DNA from 3 places in the Mycolicibacterium chubuense NBB4 genome. Region 2 is predicted to be linked to each of the others. Evidence: predicted binding sites of a transcription regulator. Region 2 holds the regulator's gene; each other region holds the start of a gene.

Region 1 (4,204 bases), 840 kb from region 2:
TGAGGTTGTGGATGACGGTCGCGCCGATCTCCCGGCTGAGCTCGCGCGCGGCGACCAGCGCCGTCACCGCCGACGGGGACACGGCCTGGCCCTTCTCGTCGACGACGAAGCAGCGGTCGGCGTCGCCGTCGAACGCCAGGCCGATGTCGGCGCCGGTTTCGAGGACGAACGACTGCAGGTCGACGAGGTTGGCCGGGTCGAGCGGGTTGGCCTCGTGGTTGGGGAAGGTGCCGTCGAGCTCGAAGAAGAGCGGCTCCACCGTGATCGACGGGATCACCCCCAGCACCGCGGGAGTGGTGTGGCCGGCCATGCCGTTGCCGGCGTCGACGGCGACCTTCAGCGGGCGCACGCCGCCGATGTCGACGAGGGTGCGCAGGAAGTCGCCGTAGTCGGCGAGCACGTCGCGCTCGGTGCGGCTGCCGCGCGGGCCGTCGTAGGCCGGCACGCCCGCGATGACGTCCTCGCTGATGGTCGTCAGGCCGGTGTCCTTGCCGACGGGCTTGGCGCCGGCGCGGCACAGTTTGATGCCGTTGTAGGCGGCGGGGTTGTGGCTGGCGGTGAACATCGCGCCCGGGCAGTCGAGCATGCCGGAGGCGAAGTACAGCTGGTCGGTGGACGCCAGCCCAATCGCCACGACGTCGAGGCCCTGGGACATCACGCCCTCGCCGAACGCCGCCGACAGCGCCGGCGAGCTCGCGCGCATGTCGTGCCCGATGACCACCTTCGTAGCTTTACCGCGGATCAGCCGGGCAAACGCCGCGCCGACTTCCGAGACGAATTCGTCATCGATCTCCTCGCCCACGAGTCCACGCACGTCATAGGCCTTGATGACGCGTCGTACCGCCTCGGCGGACCGGGACATAGTGCTCCTCGGGCTCAGGACTGTTGCGTTCAGCCTAGCCGTCGCAAGCCTTCTGCACGGCGACTACCAATGCTGCCTGGGGCGTCAGTCGGTGGGGTCCGGCAACACCCGCAGGTGCCCGCGACGACGTCCGTTGGTCTCGGGCCGCCGGGTCGGCGGCGCCATCAGCGCTCCGCCGTGCGCACCGGTGACGGGGTCGGAGAAGCCTGCCGTGAAGCCGGCGGCGGGAGCGGACGCAGACACTCCGTCACGTCCCTCGCGCACCGCGTCGGCAAGCGCCACCAGATCGTCGTCGTCGGGGTGCGACGGCAGCGGGCCGGCGTGGCGGACGAGCTCCCAGCCGCGCGGCGCGGTGATGCGTCCGGCGTGCATGACGCACAGATCCCAGGAGTGCGGTTCGGACACGGTGGCCAGCGGGCCGACGACGGCGGTGGAGTCGGAGTAGACGAACGTGAGCGTCGCGACCGCGTAATGAGGGCAGCCAGGCCGGCAGCAGCGACGGGGAACATTCACGATCGAGAGGTTATCGTGCACGCTCGCCCGGGTAGCGCCGGACACGCGCAGCCGTGAGGCTCCCGAAGCCCAACCGTTACGATCTTTTTCGTGACCTGGCACAACTACCGGGGATCGCGGCGCGGCCGCGAGATGCGCGGACCGCTCCTCCCGCCGACCGTCCCGGGGTGGCGCAGCCGCGCGGAGCGCTTCGACATGGCGGTGCTGGAGGCCTACGAGCCGATCGAGCGGCGGTGGCAGGACCGGGTCTCGGGGCTGGATGTGGCGGTCGACGAGATTCCCCGCATCTCGCCGAAGGATCCCGACAGTGTGCAGTGGCCACCGGAGGTGGTCGCCGACGGGCCGATCGCGCTGGCCCGCCTGATCCCGGCCGGGGTGGATGTCCGCGGTAACTCCACGCGGGCGCGAATTGTGTTGTTCCGCAAGCCGATCGAGCGACGGGCGAAGGACACCGTCGAGCTGACCGAGCTGCTGCATGAGTTGCTGGTGGCGCAGGTGGCCACCTATCTGGGGGTCGAGCCGGCCGTCATCGATCCGACGATCGAGGACGACTAGGCGCTCAGCGCGGCGTCAGATGATGCCGCGCCCGAAGAGCCTCAGATGATGCCGCGCTTGATCCGCCGCCGCTCACGCTCGGACAGGCCGCCCCAGATGCCGAAGCGCTCGTCATGGGCCAGTGCGTACTCCAGGCACGCGTCGCGCACCTCGCAGCCCATGCAGATCCGCTTGGCCTCGCGCGTCGAGCCGCCCTTCTCGGGGAAGAACGCCTCGGGGTCGGTCTGAGCGCACAGGGCACGCTCTTGCCACTGATCTTCCGGCGTCGCCGAATCGTCATCGAAAAAGTCGGGCACCACGCTCAGTTGCGGGCGTCCGTTGGCTCCCATCGGTACCGGTCCGGTCGGGATGTGCGGCGCACTCCCCACCGATCCGAGGAGCCTGCTGTCGAAATGGACCGAGTTGCCGAAATCGGCCTGTTCATATGTCATGTTCCCCTCCTCCACAGGTCTCGTAGATCCGTCAATGCCAGCCCCACTATTGCTCTGTGCGGCCACCCAATTCGAACAAGTGATCGAATCTCGGTCTGCGACACCGGAACCGGCCGGAGAACCGCGAATGACACTGGTGTGATTACACACGCGTTAGCTGCCCCGGTCAAGCGATGGAACAGGAATTCATACCATTCCGTGACAACTTTTCGGCGCGTCGCGCTGTGGCGTGTCTATCACTCCCCCTCCGGCCGCGCTCTTCACCGGTCCACGGCCTAGTGTCGGACGCTGTGAAGGTCACGGTTCTCGTCGGCGGCGTCGGTGGTGCGCGCTTCCTCCTCGGCGTGCAACATCTGTTGGGCTTGGGGCAATTTGGCACCAACGATACCAATGATCACGAAGTGACTGCTGTGGTCAATGTGGGCGATGACGCGTGGATGTTCGGTGTGCGCATCTGCCCCGACCTCGACACCTGCATGTACACCCTCGGCGGCGGCATCGACCCCGAGCGCGGCTGGGGGCACCGCAACGAAACCTGGCACGCGAAGGAGGAACTCGCCGCCTACGGCGTGCAGCCCGACTGGTTCGGCCTGGGCGATCGCGATCTGGCCACCCACCTGGTGCGCACCCAGATGCTGCGGGCGGGCTATCCGCTGTCGGACGTCACCGAGGCGCTGTGCCGGCGGTGGAACCCCGGTGCGCGGCTGCTTCCGGTCAGCGACGACCGCAGCGAAACGCACGTGGTGATCACCGATCCCGGCGATAGCGAGAAGAAGGCCGTCCACTTCCAGGAGTGGTGGGTCCGCTACCGCGCGCAGGTGCCCACGGAGAGCTTCGCATTCGTCGGCGCCGACAAGGCGACCGCCGCGCCCGGTGTCACGGAGGCGATCGAGGGCGCCGACGTCGTGCTGATCGCTCCCTCGAACCCGGTGGTGAGCATCGGCGCGATCCTGGCGATCGGCGGCATCAGAGCGGCGCTGCGCGCCACGAAGGCGCCGGTGATCGGCTACTCCCCCATCATCGCGGGAAAGCCGTTGCGGGGCATGGCCGACGCGTGCCTGTCGGTGATCGGCATCCCCAGCACCTCCGAGGCGGTCGGCGCGTACTACGGCGCCCGGTCGGCGACCGGCATCCTCGACGCCTGGCTGGTGCACGAGGGCGATCACGCCGCGATCGACGGCATCGCGGTGCGTTCGGCGCCGCTGTTGATGACCGAGCCGGCGGTGACGGCCGAGATGGTCCGGGCCGGAATGGATCTGGCCGGGGTGTCGCCGTGAGCGATCACGGCACGTCGGCGCGCATCGAGCTGCTGCCGGTGGCCGGACTGCCCGAGTTCCGGCCGGGCGACGACCTGGGCGCCGCCATCGCCGAGGCCGCCCCGTGGCTGCAGGACGACGACATCGTCGTCGTTACCAGCAAGGTGCTGTCGAAGTGCGAGGGCCGCATGGTCGATGCACCGGCCGATCCGGAGCTGCGGGACACGTTGCGCCGCAAGCTGATCGACGGCGAGGCGGTGCGGGTGCTGGCGCGCAAGGGCCGCACGCTGATCACCGAGAACGCGCTCGGCCTGGTGCAGGCCGCCGCCGGGGTGGACGGCTCGAACGTCGACTCTCACGAACTCGCACTGCTGCCCGTCGATCCGGACGGCAGCGCCGCGCTGCTCCGAGGTCAGCTGTGGGAACGCCTCGGCGTGCGCGTCGGCGTCGTCGTCACCGACACGATGGGCCGGGCGTGGCGCACCGGTCAGACCGACGTCGCGATCGGCGCGGCCGGCCTGACCGTGTTGCACGCCTATGCCGGTGAACACGATCAGCACGGCAACGAGTTGATCGTCACCGAGATC
Region 2 (4,204 bases):
GCCGACCTGCCGGAGCCCACCGCATCCTCGGCCTTCGCCCGGACGCTTCGAGCCGTGGTGGATTGGCGCGGTCAGGTCGTCACGATGCTCGATCGCTGTTATCTGACGCAATCCGTCCCGGTCCAATTGATCTGGGGTAGCGGCGATTCGGTGATCCCGATCAGCCACGCCCGGATGGCCCACGCCGCGATGCCGGGTTCGCGATTGGAGGTCTTCGACGGTTCGGGCCATTTCCCGTTCCACGACGACCCGGACCGCTTCGTCGAGGTGGTGGAGAAGTTCATCGATTCGACCGAACCCGCTGTCTACGACCAGGACTACCTTCGCGGACTGCTGCGCGCGGGCATCCGCGAAGGTGCCATCTCGGGACCCGTGGACACGCGCGTCGCGGTGCTCGACGCGATGGGCGCCGACGAACGCAGCGCCACCTGACCCGTCGGCGGCCGACGACGTAGCATCGGCGCATGGCCATCGACGTGACAGTGTTGCGCGTTTTCACCGACCGGGAGGGCAGGCACGGCAACCCTCTGGGCGTCGTGGACTCTTCCGCCGTGAGCCCGGCGGACCGTCAGCGCATCGCCACCCAATTGGGTTACAGCGAAACGATTTTCGTCACCGTCCCAGAAGAAGGGGCGCACACCGCGCACGCCCGCATCCATACCCCCACCACCGAGCTGCCTTTCGCCGGGCACCCGACCGTGGGGGCATCCTGGTGGCTGAAGGATCGTGGCACACCGATCAAGACGCTGCAGGTTCCCGCGGGTGTCGTGCAAGTCGGCTACACCGATGAGTTGACTTCGGTGAGCGCGCGAGCGGAGTGGGCGCCGGACTTCTCGTTCTCCGAGCTGGCGTCCGTCGACGAGCTCGCGGCGGCCGACCCCGACGACTACACCGACGACGTCGAGCACTACCTGTGGACGTGGCTCGACAAGGACGCGGGCCGGATCCGGTCGCGGATGTTCGCCCCGCACCTCGGGATCCGAGAGGACGAGGCCACCGGCGCGGCGGCGGTGCGCATCACCGAACACCTCAGCAGCGACCTCACCATCGTGCAGGGTGCCGGATCGGTCATCGAGACAACGTGGAGCCCCGACGGTTGGGTTCGGGTGGCAGGACGGGTCGTCGACGACGGGCTGCGTCAGATCGACTGAGCCGTTCAGCCTTGCGTCGTCACTTCGCGATGCGCCCGCAGCGCCTCGATCTCGCGCTCGAAGTCCTCGGCAGACGAGAATGAGCGGTACACGGAGGCGAACCGGAGGTAGGCCACCTCGTCGAGGTCGCGCAGCGGACCGAGGATCGCGAGGCCGACCTCGTGGCTGGGCACCTCCGGCGAGCCCGTCGCCCGCACCGCGTCCTCGACCTTCTGCGCCAGCAGATTGAGCGCATCGTCGTCCACCTGCCGGCCCTGGCAGGCTCGGCGCACTCCCGTGACGACCTTCTCCCGGCTGAAGGGCTCGGTCACACCGCTGCGCTTGACCACTGCGAGCACCGCCGTCTCGACGGTGGTGAACCGCCGCCCGCACTCGGGGCACGACCTGCGCCGGCGGATGGCCTGACCCTCATCGGTCTCCCGGGAGTCGACCACCCGGGAATCCGGGTGACGGCAGAAAGGACAGTGCATCACCGCTCCTTCGCCGCACCGACAGACAACCGCTTCGAACGACTTCGAGCGTACCTGCGCGCTTCGGGGACGGCCGAGCGCCGGACCGATTGACATGGACCCGACCAGTGGGATCATCAGTGTGCCTGCGCGACAGGGTGACCGGAGTTCGCGCCGTCGACCGCTCAGCCGACCGGCGCGAGGAGCGTCTGACCGGCGTCCAGCGTGGCCGACTTCAGCTCGTTGAGCTCGCGGATGCGCTGGACGACGTCGGCGACCGGAGCGTCGGGCGCGACGCGCTGGGCGACCTGTTGCAGCGACTCGCCGGTCTGCACCTGGACGACCGCGAGGCGGCCGGGGATCTCGGCCTGGCGGCCGACCACCCCGCCGGCCTGGGCGACCAGGCCGAGCCACACCGTGATCCCCGCGGCGATCAGCGCCAGCACCACCGTGGTCGCGGGAGTGATCGGGCGCCGGCGATGCGAGGCGCGCGACACCAGCACTCCCGTGCCGCGATAGCGCATCGGCGCACCGTCGGGCCGGGACCGACCCGGCCGACGCGTCACGGCACGGGCGGGAATCTGCCGGGCCGCGGCGCGAGGGACCTCATGCCGAGGCTCGCATGCGAACTCGTCCCAGGTTTCGCGAGTGTGAAGAACTGTCATGATGCTGCCTTTCCGTCCGGCGCCGTTCGCTCGTGTGTTCGAACTGTAGTCGATCATGCGTTCGATGAATAGAACACGTGATCGAACTGTTGCGAACGCTAATGCAGGGCACCGACAAGTCGGTCGAGCCGCAAAACCGCCACGATCACGGCGGAGGCGGCGGCGACACGCCTCGAACACATGTTTGAACTCGTCGTGGGGTTGGGTTACATTCGGGCGTATGAGCGATGACAGCAGCGACAGCACGGCCGGCTCGGACCACGCAGGCGACTCCGGCGCGCGCCGCGAGCGCGGGACCGCTCTGACCGAACGTCAGCGGACCATCCTCGAGGTCATCCGCACATCCGTGACCACCCGCGGGTATCCACCCAGCATCCGGGAGATCGGCGACGCGGTCGGGCTGACATCGACCTCGTCGGTCGCCCATCAACTGCGCACGTTGGAGCGCAAAGGCTACCTACGGCGTGACCCCAACCGGCCCCGGGCTGTCGACGTGCGCGGCATCGACGACGCCGCACCGGCCGCGCCCACCACGGACGTCGCCGGATCGGACACGCTGCCCGAACCCACGTTCGTGCCGGTGCTCGGGCGGATCGCCGCCGGTGGGCCGATCCTGGCCGAGGAAGCCGTCGAGGACGTCTTCCCGCTGCCGCGCGAACTCGTCGGAGAGGGCTCGCTGTTCCTGCTCAAAGTCGTGGGCGACTCGATGGTCGACGCGGCGATCTGCGACGGTGACTGGGTGGTGGTCAGGCAGCAGAACGTCGCCGACAACGGCGACATCGTGGCTGCGATGATCGACGGAGAGGCCACCGTCAAGACGTTCAAGCGCACGCGCGGTCAGGTCTGGCTGATGCCCCACAATCCGGCCTTCGACCCGATCCCCGGCAATGACGCAGCCGTGCTCGGCAAGGTCGTGACCGTGATTCGCAAGATCTGACGGGCCGGCGAGGGCTACTCGCCGCGGACGAACCCGTTCGTGCGAGCCATCTCTTCGCTGGCGAACCAGATCTCGACGGGGGCTTCGGCGTAGTCGGCGCTGTCCGGCGCCCAATACAGACCCGATCGGGTGTCCGCCTTGATCGGGTATCCCTCGGGCATCTGACCACGATCATCGAGCGGCATGTGCAGGGCAGTCGCCTCGGGCGCGGGTTCGTCGACGTCGATGCGGGCGTGGCGGCCCGTGTCCGTCATGGCATCCCTTCCGGCGGCGACGAACGCCGCAGCGGGCGGCAGGAACGGCTCCCGGTCGGACTCGACGGCCCCAAGGCGGGGTTCAGTCGACTCCGCTTCAGTCGGCTCCGCTTCGACCGGCTCGGACTCGACCGGCTCAGGTTCGACTGACTCCGCTTCGACGGGCAGGGGTTCGACGAACTCCGGTTCGGCGATCGGCTCGGCCGCCACCTCGGACGCTGTCGGTATGCGTGTCGGCGCGGTGTCCACGGCGTCGGGGTTCTCGTCTTCGAGGTCGCCGCCCGCTGCCGCCTCCTCGGTATGCGGTTCGGCTCCCGCACCGCCGGCAGACGATCCCCAGAAGTTCAGCGGACCGGACCCGGCCTCGTCAGCGGCAGCCGGTGGCGCCGTCGACGCCAACGAACCGAGGCCCTCACGGGCATAGCGGTCGCCGAACATCGCGTCTTCCCGGCCCTCGTGTCCTGCCGGCGGCCCACCCGCCAGTGCGGGCTCGTATTCTCGGCCGTCTCTCGGCGCCAGGCCTGCGGGCGGCCCGAACAGGTCCCCCCCACCGCGATGGCGCCGGTTGCGTGCGACGGCGAAGGCCACGACGCCCAGCAGCAGCAGGACCGGGATGATCGCCAGCAGCCACCACCAGGTCCAGTGGGCGCCGGTGGTCTCTTTGCCGCGGTCGGAGGCCTGCGGTGTCGCCGCCGGCGCCTGAGGCCCCGGTACCTCCAGGCCCGCGAGCTGAGCCGCGAGATTGCCC
Region 3 (4,204 bases), 1.4 Mb from region 2:
GATCGACGACGCCGATGCGCTCCTGGTCGCCGGTTCGTCGCTGACGGTGTACTCGGGCTACCGGTTCGTGCGTCACGCTGCGGCACAGGGCAAGCCGATCGCGATCGTCAATCGCGGCCGGACCCGGGGTGATGATCTGGCCACGGTGAAGATCGACAACGGTTGTTCGCCCATGATGGCGCTGCTGGCCGACGAGCTTCCCGCCCTGGCCAGTTCGGCCTAGACGACCGAGGTGACCGCGCTGCTGCCACGCCTACGACCGCCGCCCGGCCCTGTCTCGGGGCGGTGGGGGTTCGCCGTCGGAGACACCATCGCCGGTCTGGTCCGCGCGCCGCGGCCGGTGGCCAGGGTCATCCGCCTGCTCGACAACTTCGGCGGCCTGGTCATCAGCGATCAGTCCGTGGAGTTCGACGGTGACGCCGTCGACTGGTCGGACGTGCAGAGCATCGAAACTCACAGCCTGGTCGGGTATCTGCTCTCCGGCGCGCTGAGCAAGCAGGCGAACAGGTTGCCGCTGCCCTGGTTTCCCGGTCGCCGGCTGCTGCTCGACGTCGCCTCGGATACGGCGCTGACCGCTCTTGTCGCCACGGTGGGCAACGCGGCGGCAGCGGTGCTCGACGTCCGTATCCCCGCCGAGGTGAACTATCGCGGCACGCTGCGCAATCGCACGCTGACCGCGGGGGTGCTGGCCACCGTGCTGCTGGCCGATCCGGCGGTGCGGGCCGCACTGGTCGAGACGGCGCGGGCACACGGTGTCACGGTGCGTCGCGCCGACGACGATGCGCTCGACGCCGCCGAGCGGCGCGTGCGGTGGCTCAAGGACCGCTGACCGTCGGCACGCGGGATTTGAGTTCCTAACGGATGTCAAGCGACGTGTTGGCCCGTAGGCTTGTGTTTGGCGGGCCTGGATGTTGGGGCGCTTGGCGACTCCTGCGACTCCTGGCCCGCCGCCTGTTTGCGGCGGTCTCGCATGCGTTGGTGACGGATGTTGTCGCGGCGCCGGGGCTCGATGTGATAGCGCTCTTTGACGATCTTGCGGCCCTGAGCGTTGGTGATGGGGGTGCCGTCGACATCGCGCAGGACGTAGGGCTGGCCGTTGCGCATGCAGGTAGCGATCCGGGTGACCAGCAGGGTGGCCAGGTGGCAGATCGCCGAGTCGTGGTGGCGGTTGCCGGTCATCAGTCGCTGGTATTTCGCAGCGATCTGCGGGTCGATCTTGCGGGCTTGATCAGCGGCGGTGCATAGCATTTCGCGCAGCAGGGGGTCGCCGGCCTTGGTGATCGAGGATTCGACCTTGCTCAGTCCGGACTGATTGACCTTGGGGATCAGTCCGGTGTAAGCGCGGATCGCGGCCAGCGAGGTGAATCGGTGGGGATCTCCGATGCGTCCGGCGATCACGGCGCTGATGACGGGTCCGACGCCGGGAGCAGAAGCCACGATTGCCTCGGGGTCGGCGTCGGCGTAGAGGTTAGCGACCCGTTCATCGATCTGCTTGATTTGCCGGGTCAAAAACAGTGCCTGTTCGGCCTCGTGGGCGATGTCGTCGCCCAGTTCGGCGAAGTTCATCCCATCCGGTCCCCACAGCATGAGGGTTTCCTTGGCTGCGACGATGAGTCCGGCGGCGTGGTCTTCACGCCACGCGCCGCGGGAGCGGGCGATCAGAAACCGGCTCAGACGTCCCTGGCCGAGTCGAATCACCGTATTCGGATCGGCATAACGAGCGAGGAATTCCAACGCCGCGGTGCCGTAGTTCGAGCCGAGCACCGCATACCACGCCGGCCCGAGGAGCTCGACGAGCGCATCGAGCCGGGAATACACCGCGACCCGGCGTTTAATCATGGTGGAGCGCTGTTTGACCAAGCGCCGCAACGGGTCTGCCGGCCCCTGGCCGGAATATTCGCGCAACCCTTCGGGATGCAGTAGCGGCAGCCGGGCCAGCAGCTCGGAGTCGATCCGATCGTTCTTGGTGTGCTTGGAGTAGTACTTGCGCAGATCCGCCGATTGGGTGGTAGGCACCATCACCACCCGGGCGCCGCGGCGGCGGAACCACTCGGCCAGCACGATCCACGCGTTACGGGTCGGCTCCACCACCACGGTCACGTCCGTGGCGTCGGCCAGGAACAGATCGGCCCACAGCCGCTCCAGGTCCGCCGGCCGGGTCGAGAATTTCCGGCCCCGCCATACCGTGGTCCCGTCGCGGGCCAGCGTCGCTTGATGCGCCGCGCGCACCGCTACGTCGATCCCTAATGTCCATGCCATCGTTGTGTGCTCCTGTCAGCCATCAATCCCTATTCACCCAGGTGGCTGACCATCGCGGCTGTGGCCCAGACATTCTCTAAGCAGGAGTCCACACCGACCGGCCGGCTCCAAGTTCCCGAACAAGGACACCGCTCGACCAGACACCGAGCTCGCGAGCGGACCACTCAAATCTCAGGGATCACCACGCGTCCCAGTCGGATGTTCGGCCCGCCCGCGAACTCACACTCCAAAGCTAAATGTCGGTGGTGGCTGTGATGATGGGGTCATGTCCTCGCCTGCACCATCTTTGGCCGCTTCGCGGCGTGCCGATGAGCGGTTGGCGGTGTTGTTCGAGGAGTTGGCGGAGCTGACCGGTCAGCGCAACGCGATCGACGGCCGCATCGTGGAGATCGTCGCCGAAGTCGACCGCGACCGGCTGTGGGCGGCCGCGGGAGCACGGTCGGTGGCGTCGCTGGTGGCGTGGAAGGCCGGGGTGACCCCGGCACGCGCGGAGACCATCGCCACCCTGGCCCACCGGCTCGAGGGGTTCCCGGTGTGTCATCAAGGCTTGCGCGAGGGCCGGCTATCGCTCGATCAAGTCGGCACCATCGCCGAGCGGGCCGCCGACGGCTCCGACGAGCACTACGCCGAGTTGGCCGCCTCGGCCACGGTGACCCAGCTGCGGTTCGCCCTCAAGCTCGCCCCCAAGCCGAAACCCGAACCCAGGCCCGAACCCGAGGTGGAGCCGGAGCCTGACCACACACCGGAGCCCGCACCGGTGCCGGAGCCGTCGATCAGCAAGTCCACCGACGGCCAGAGCACCACCTGGCGGATCACCCTGCCCGCACTGGAGGCCGCGAAGTTCGAGGCCGCGCTGGCCTCCCACCAGGACGCGCTGATCACCGACTGGAAGCGCGACCACGACACCGAGGCCCACGACACCGAGGCCGCCGACGGCCCAGGGCAACCCGGCTCGGGGCAGCGGCCGCCGATGCCCACCACCGGCGACGCGTTCCTGGCCCTGGTCGAAGCGAGCTGGGACGCCGAGGCCAGCCGCCGCCCGCACGGGCAGCACACCACCGTGGTCGCGCACCTCGACCTCGACAAGCCGGTGGCCGCCCTACACCTGGGTCCGCTGCTCTCCGACGCCGACCGCCGATACCTGACCTGCGACGCCACCTGCGAGGTGTGGTTCGAACGCCACGGCCGGCCGATCGGCGCGGGCCGCACGACGCGAACGGTCAACCGGCGGCTGCGCCGCGCCCTCGAACACCGCGACCGCTGCTGCGCCGTGCCCGGCTGCGGGGCCACCCACGGGCTGCACGCCCACCACATCCGGCACTGGGAAGACGGCGGCCCCACCGACCTGAACAACCTCGTCCTCGTCTGCCCCTACCACCACCGGGCCCACCACCGCGGCCTGATCACCATCACCGGACCCGCCGACCAGCTCGTCGTCACCGACGGCGCCGGCCGCGCCCTGAGCAGCGCCTCGCTGGCCCGCACCCCGACCACACCGCCACCCGCGGCGGCACCCTACAAAGGCCCCACCGGCGAACGCGCCGACTGGTGGTGGTACGAACCCTTCCAACCCCAACCACCACCGAGCGCCAATTAGGGGGCGCGGCGGTACATCTAGACGGCGACGAGATCGTCGGCGTGCACAGCCGGCCTGCGCATCTCGGCGGGCAGGTCCGACGTCGACCGGCCGAGCATCGTGGCCAGTTCGGTCGCGTCGTACGCGACGACTCCGCGACCCACCATGGTCGAGTCCTGGGCGCGCAGTTCGACCACGTCGCCGCCGTAGAATCGACCGGTCAACGCCGTGATGCCGGCGGGCAGAAGCGAACGACGCTGCCGCACAACGGCATTGACGGCGCCATCGTCGAGCGTCAGCGTGCCCGCTGCCTCCGCGGCGTAGCGCACCCAGAATTTGCGCGCGGACATGCGGCCCGCGCGTGGCGCG

The links. Region 2 encodes LexA, which represses DNA repair genes until DNA is damaged. Its sites were predicted from a motif close to CGAACANNTGTTCG; they were not measured.
Region 1: the regulator LexA is predicted to act here: its motif matches at 2,434-2,447, upstream of cofD (2-phospho-L-lactate transferase).
Region 3: the regulator LexA is predicted to act here: its motif matches at 2,451-2,464, upstream of MYCCH_RS16805 (HNH endonuclease signature motif containing protein).

The regions. Positions count from the first base shown of each region.
Region 1 is NC_018027.1:1,371,615-1,375,818, reverse strand. It holds gene MYCCH_RS06570 (phosphomannomutase/phosphoglucomutase) at 1-862, opposite strand, end outside; gene MYCCH_RS06565 (DUF3499 domain-containing protein) at 947-1,375, opposite strand; gene MYCCH_RS06560 (metallopeptidase family protein) at 1,508-1,930, shown strand; gene MYCCH_RS06555 (WhiB family transcriptional regulator) at 1,972-2,235, opposite strand; gene cofD (2-phospho-L-lactate transferase) at 2,652-3,638, shown strand; gene MYCCH_RS06545 (coenzyme F420-0:L-glutamate ligase) at 3,635-4,204, shown strand, end outside.
Region 2 is NC_018027.1:2,206,932-2,211,135, reverse strand. It holds gene MYCCH_RS10485 (alpha/beta fold hydrolase) at 1-432, shown strand, start outside; gene MYCCH_RS10480 (PhzF family protein) at 465-1,151, shown strand; gene nrdR (transcriptional regulator NrdR) at 1,157-1,621, opposite strand; gene MYCCH_RS10470 (LysM peptidoglycan-binding domain-containing protein) at 1,786-2,124, opposite strand; gene lexA (transcriptional repressor LexA) at 2,486-3,202, shown strand; gene MYCCH_RS10460 (sunset domain-containing protein) at 3,217-4,204, opposite strand, start outside.
Region 3 is NC_018027.1:3,576,444-3,580,647, forward strand. It holds gene MYCCH_RS16790 (NAD-dependent protein deacetylase) at 1-223, shown strand, start outside; gene MYCCH_RS16795 (hypothetical protein) at 233-829, shown strand; gene MYCCH_RS16800 (IS110 family RNA-guided transposase) at 865-2,259, opposite strand; gene MYCCH_RS16805 (HNH endonuclease signature motif containing protein) at 2,525-3,856, shown strand; gene proB (glutamate 5-kinase) at 3,874-4,204, opposite strand, start outside.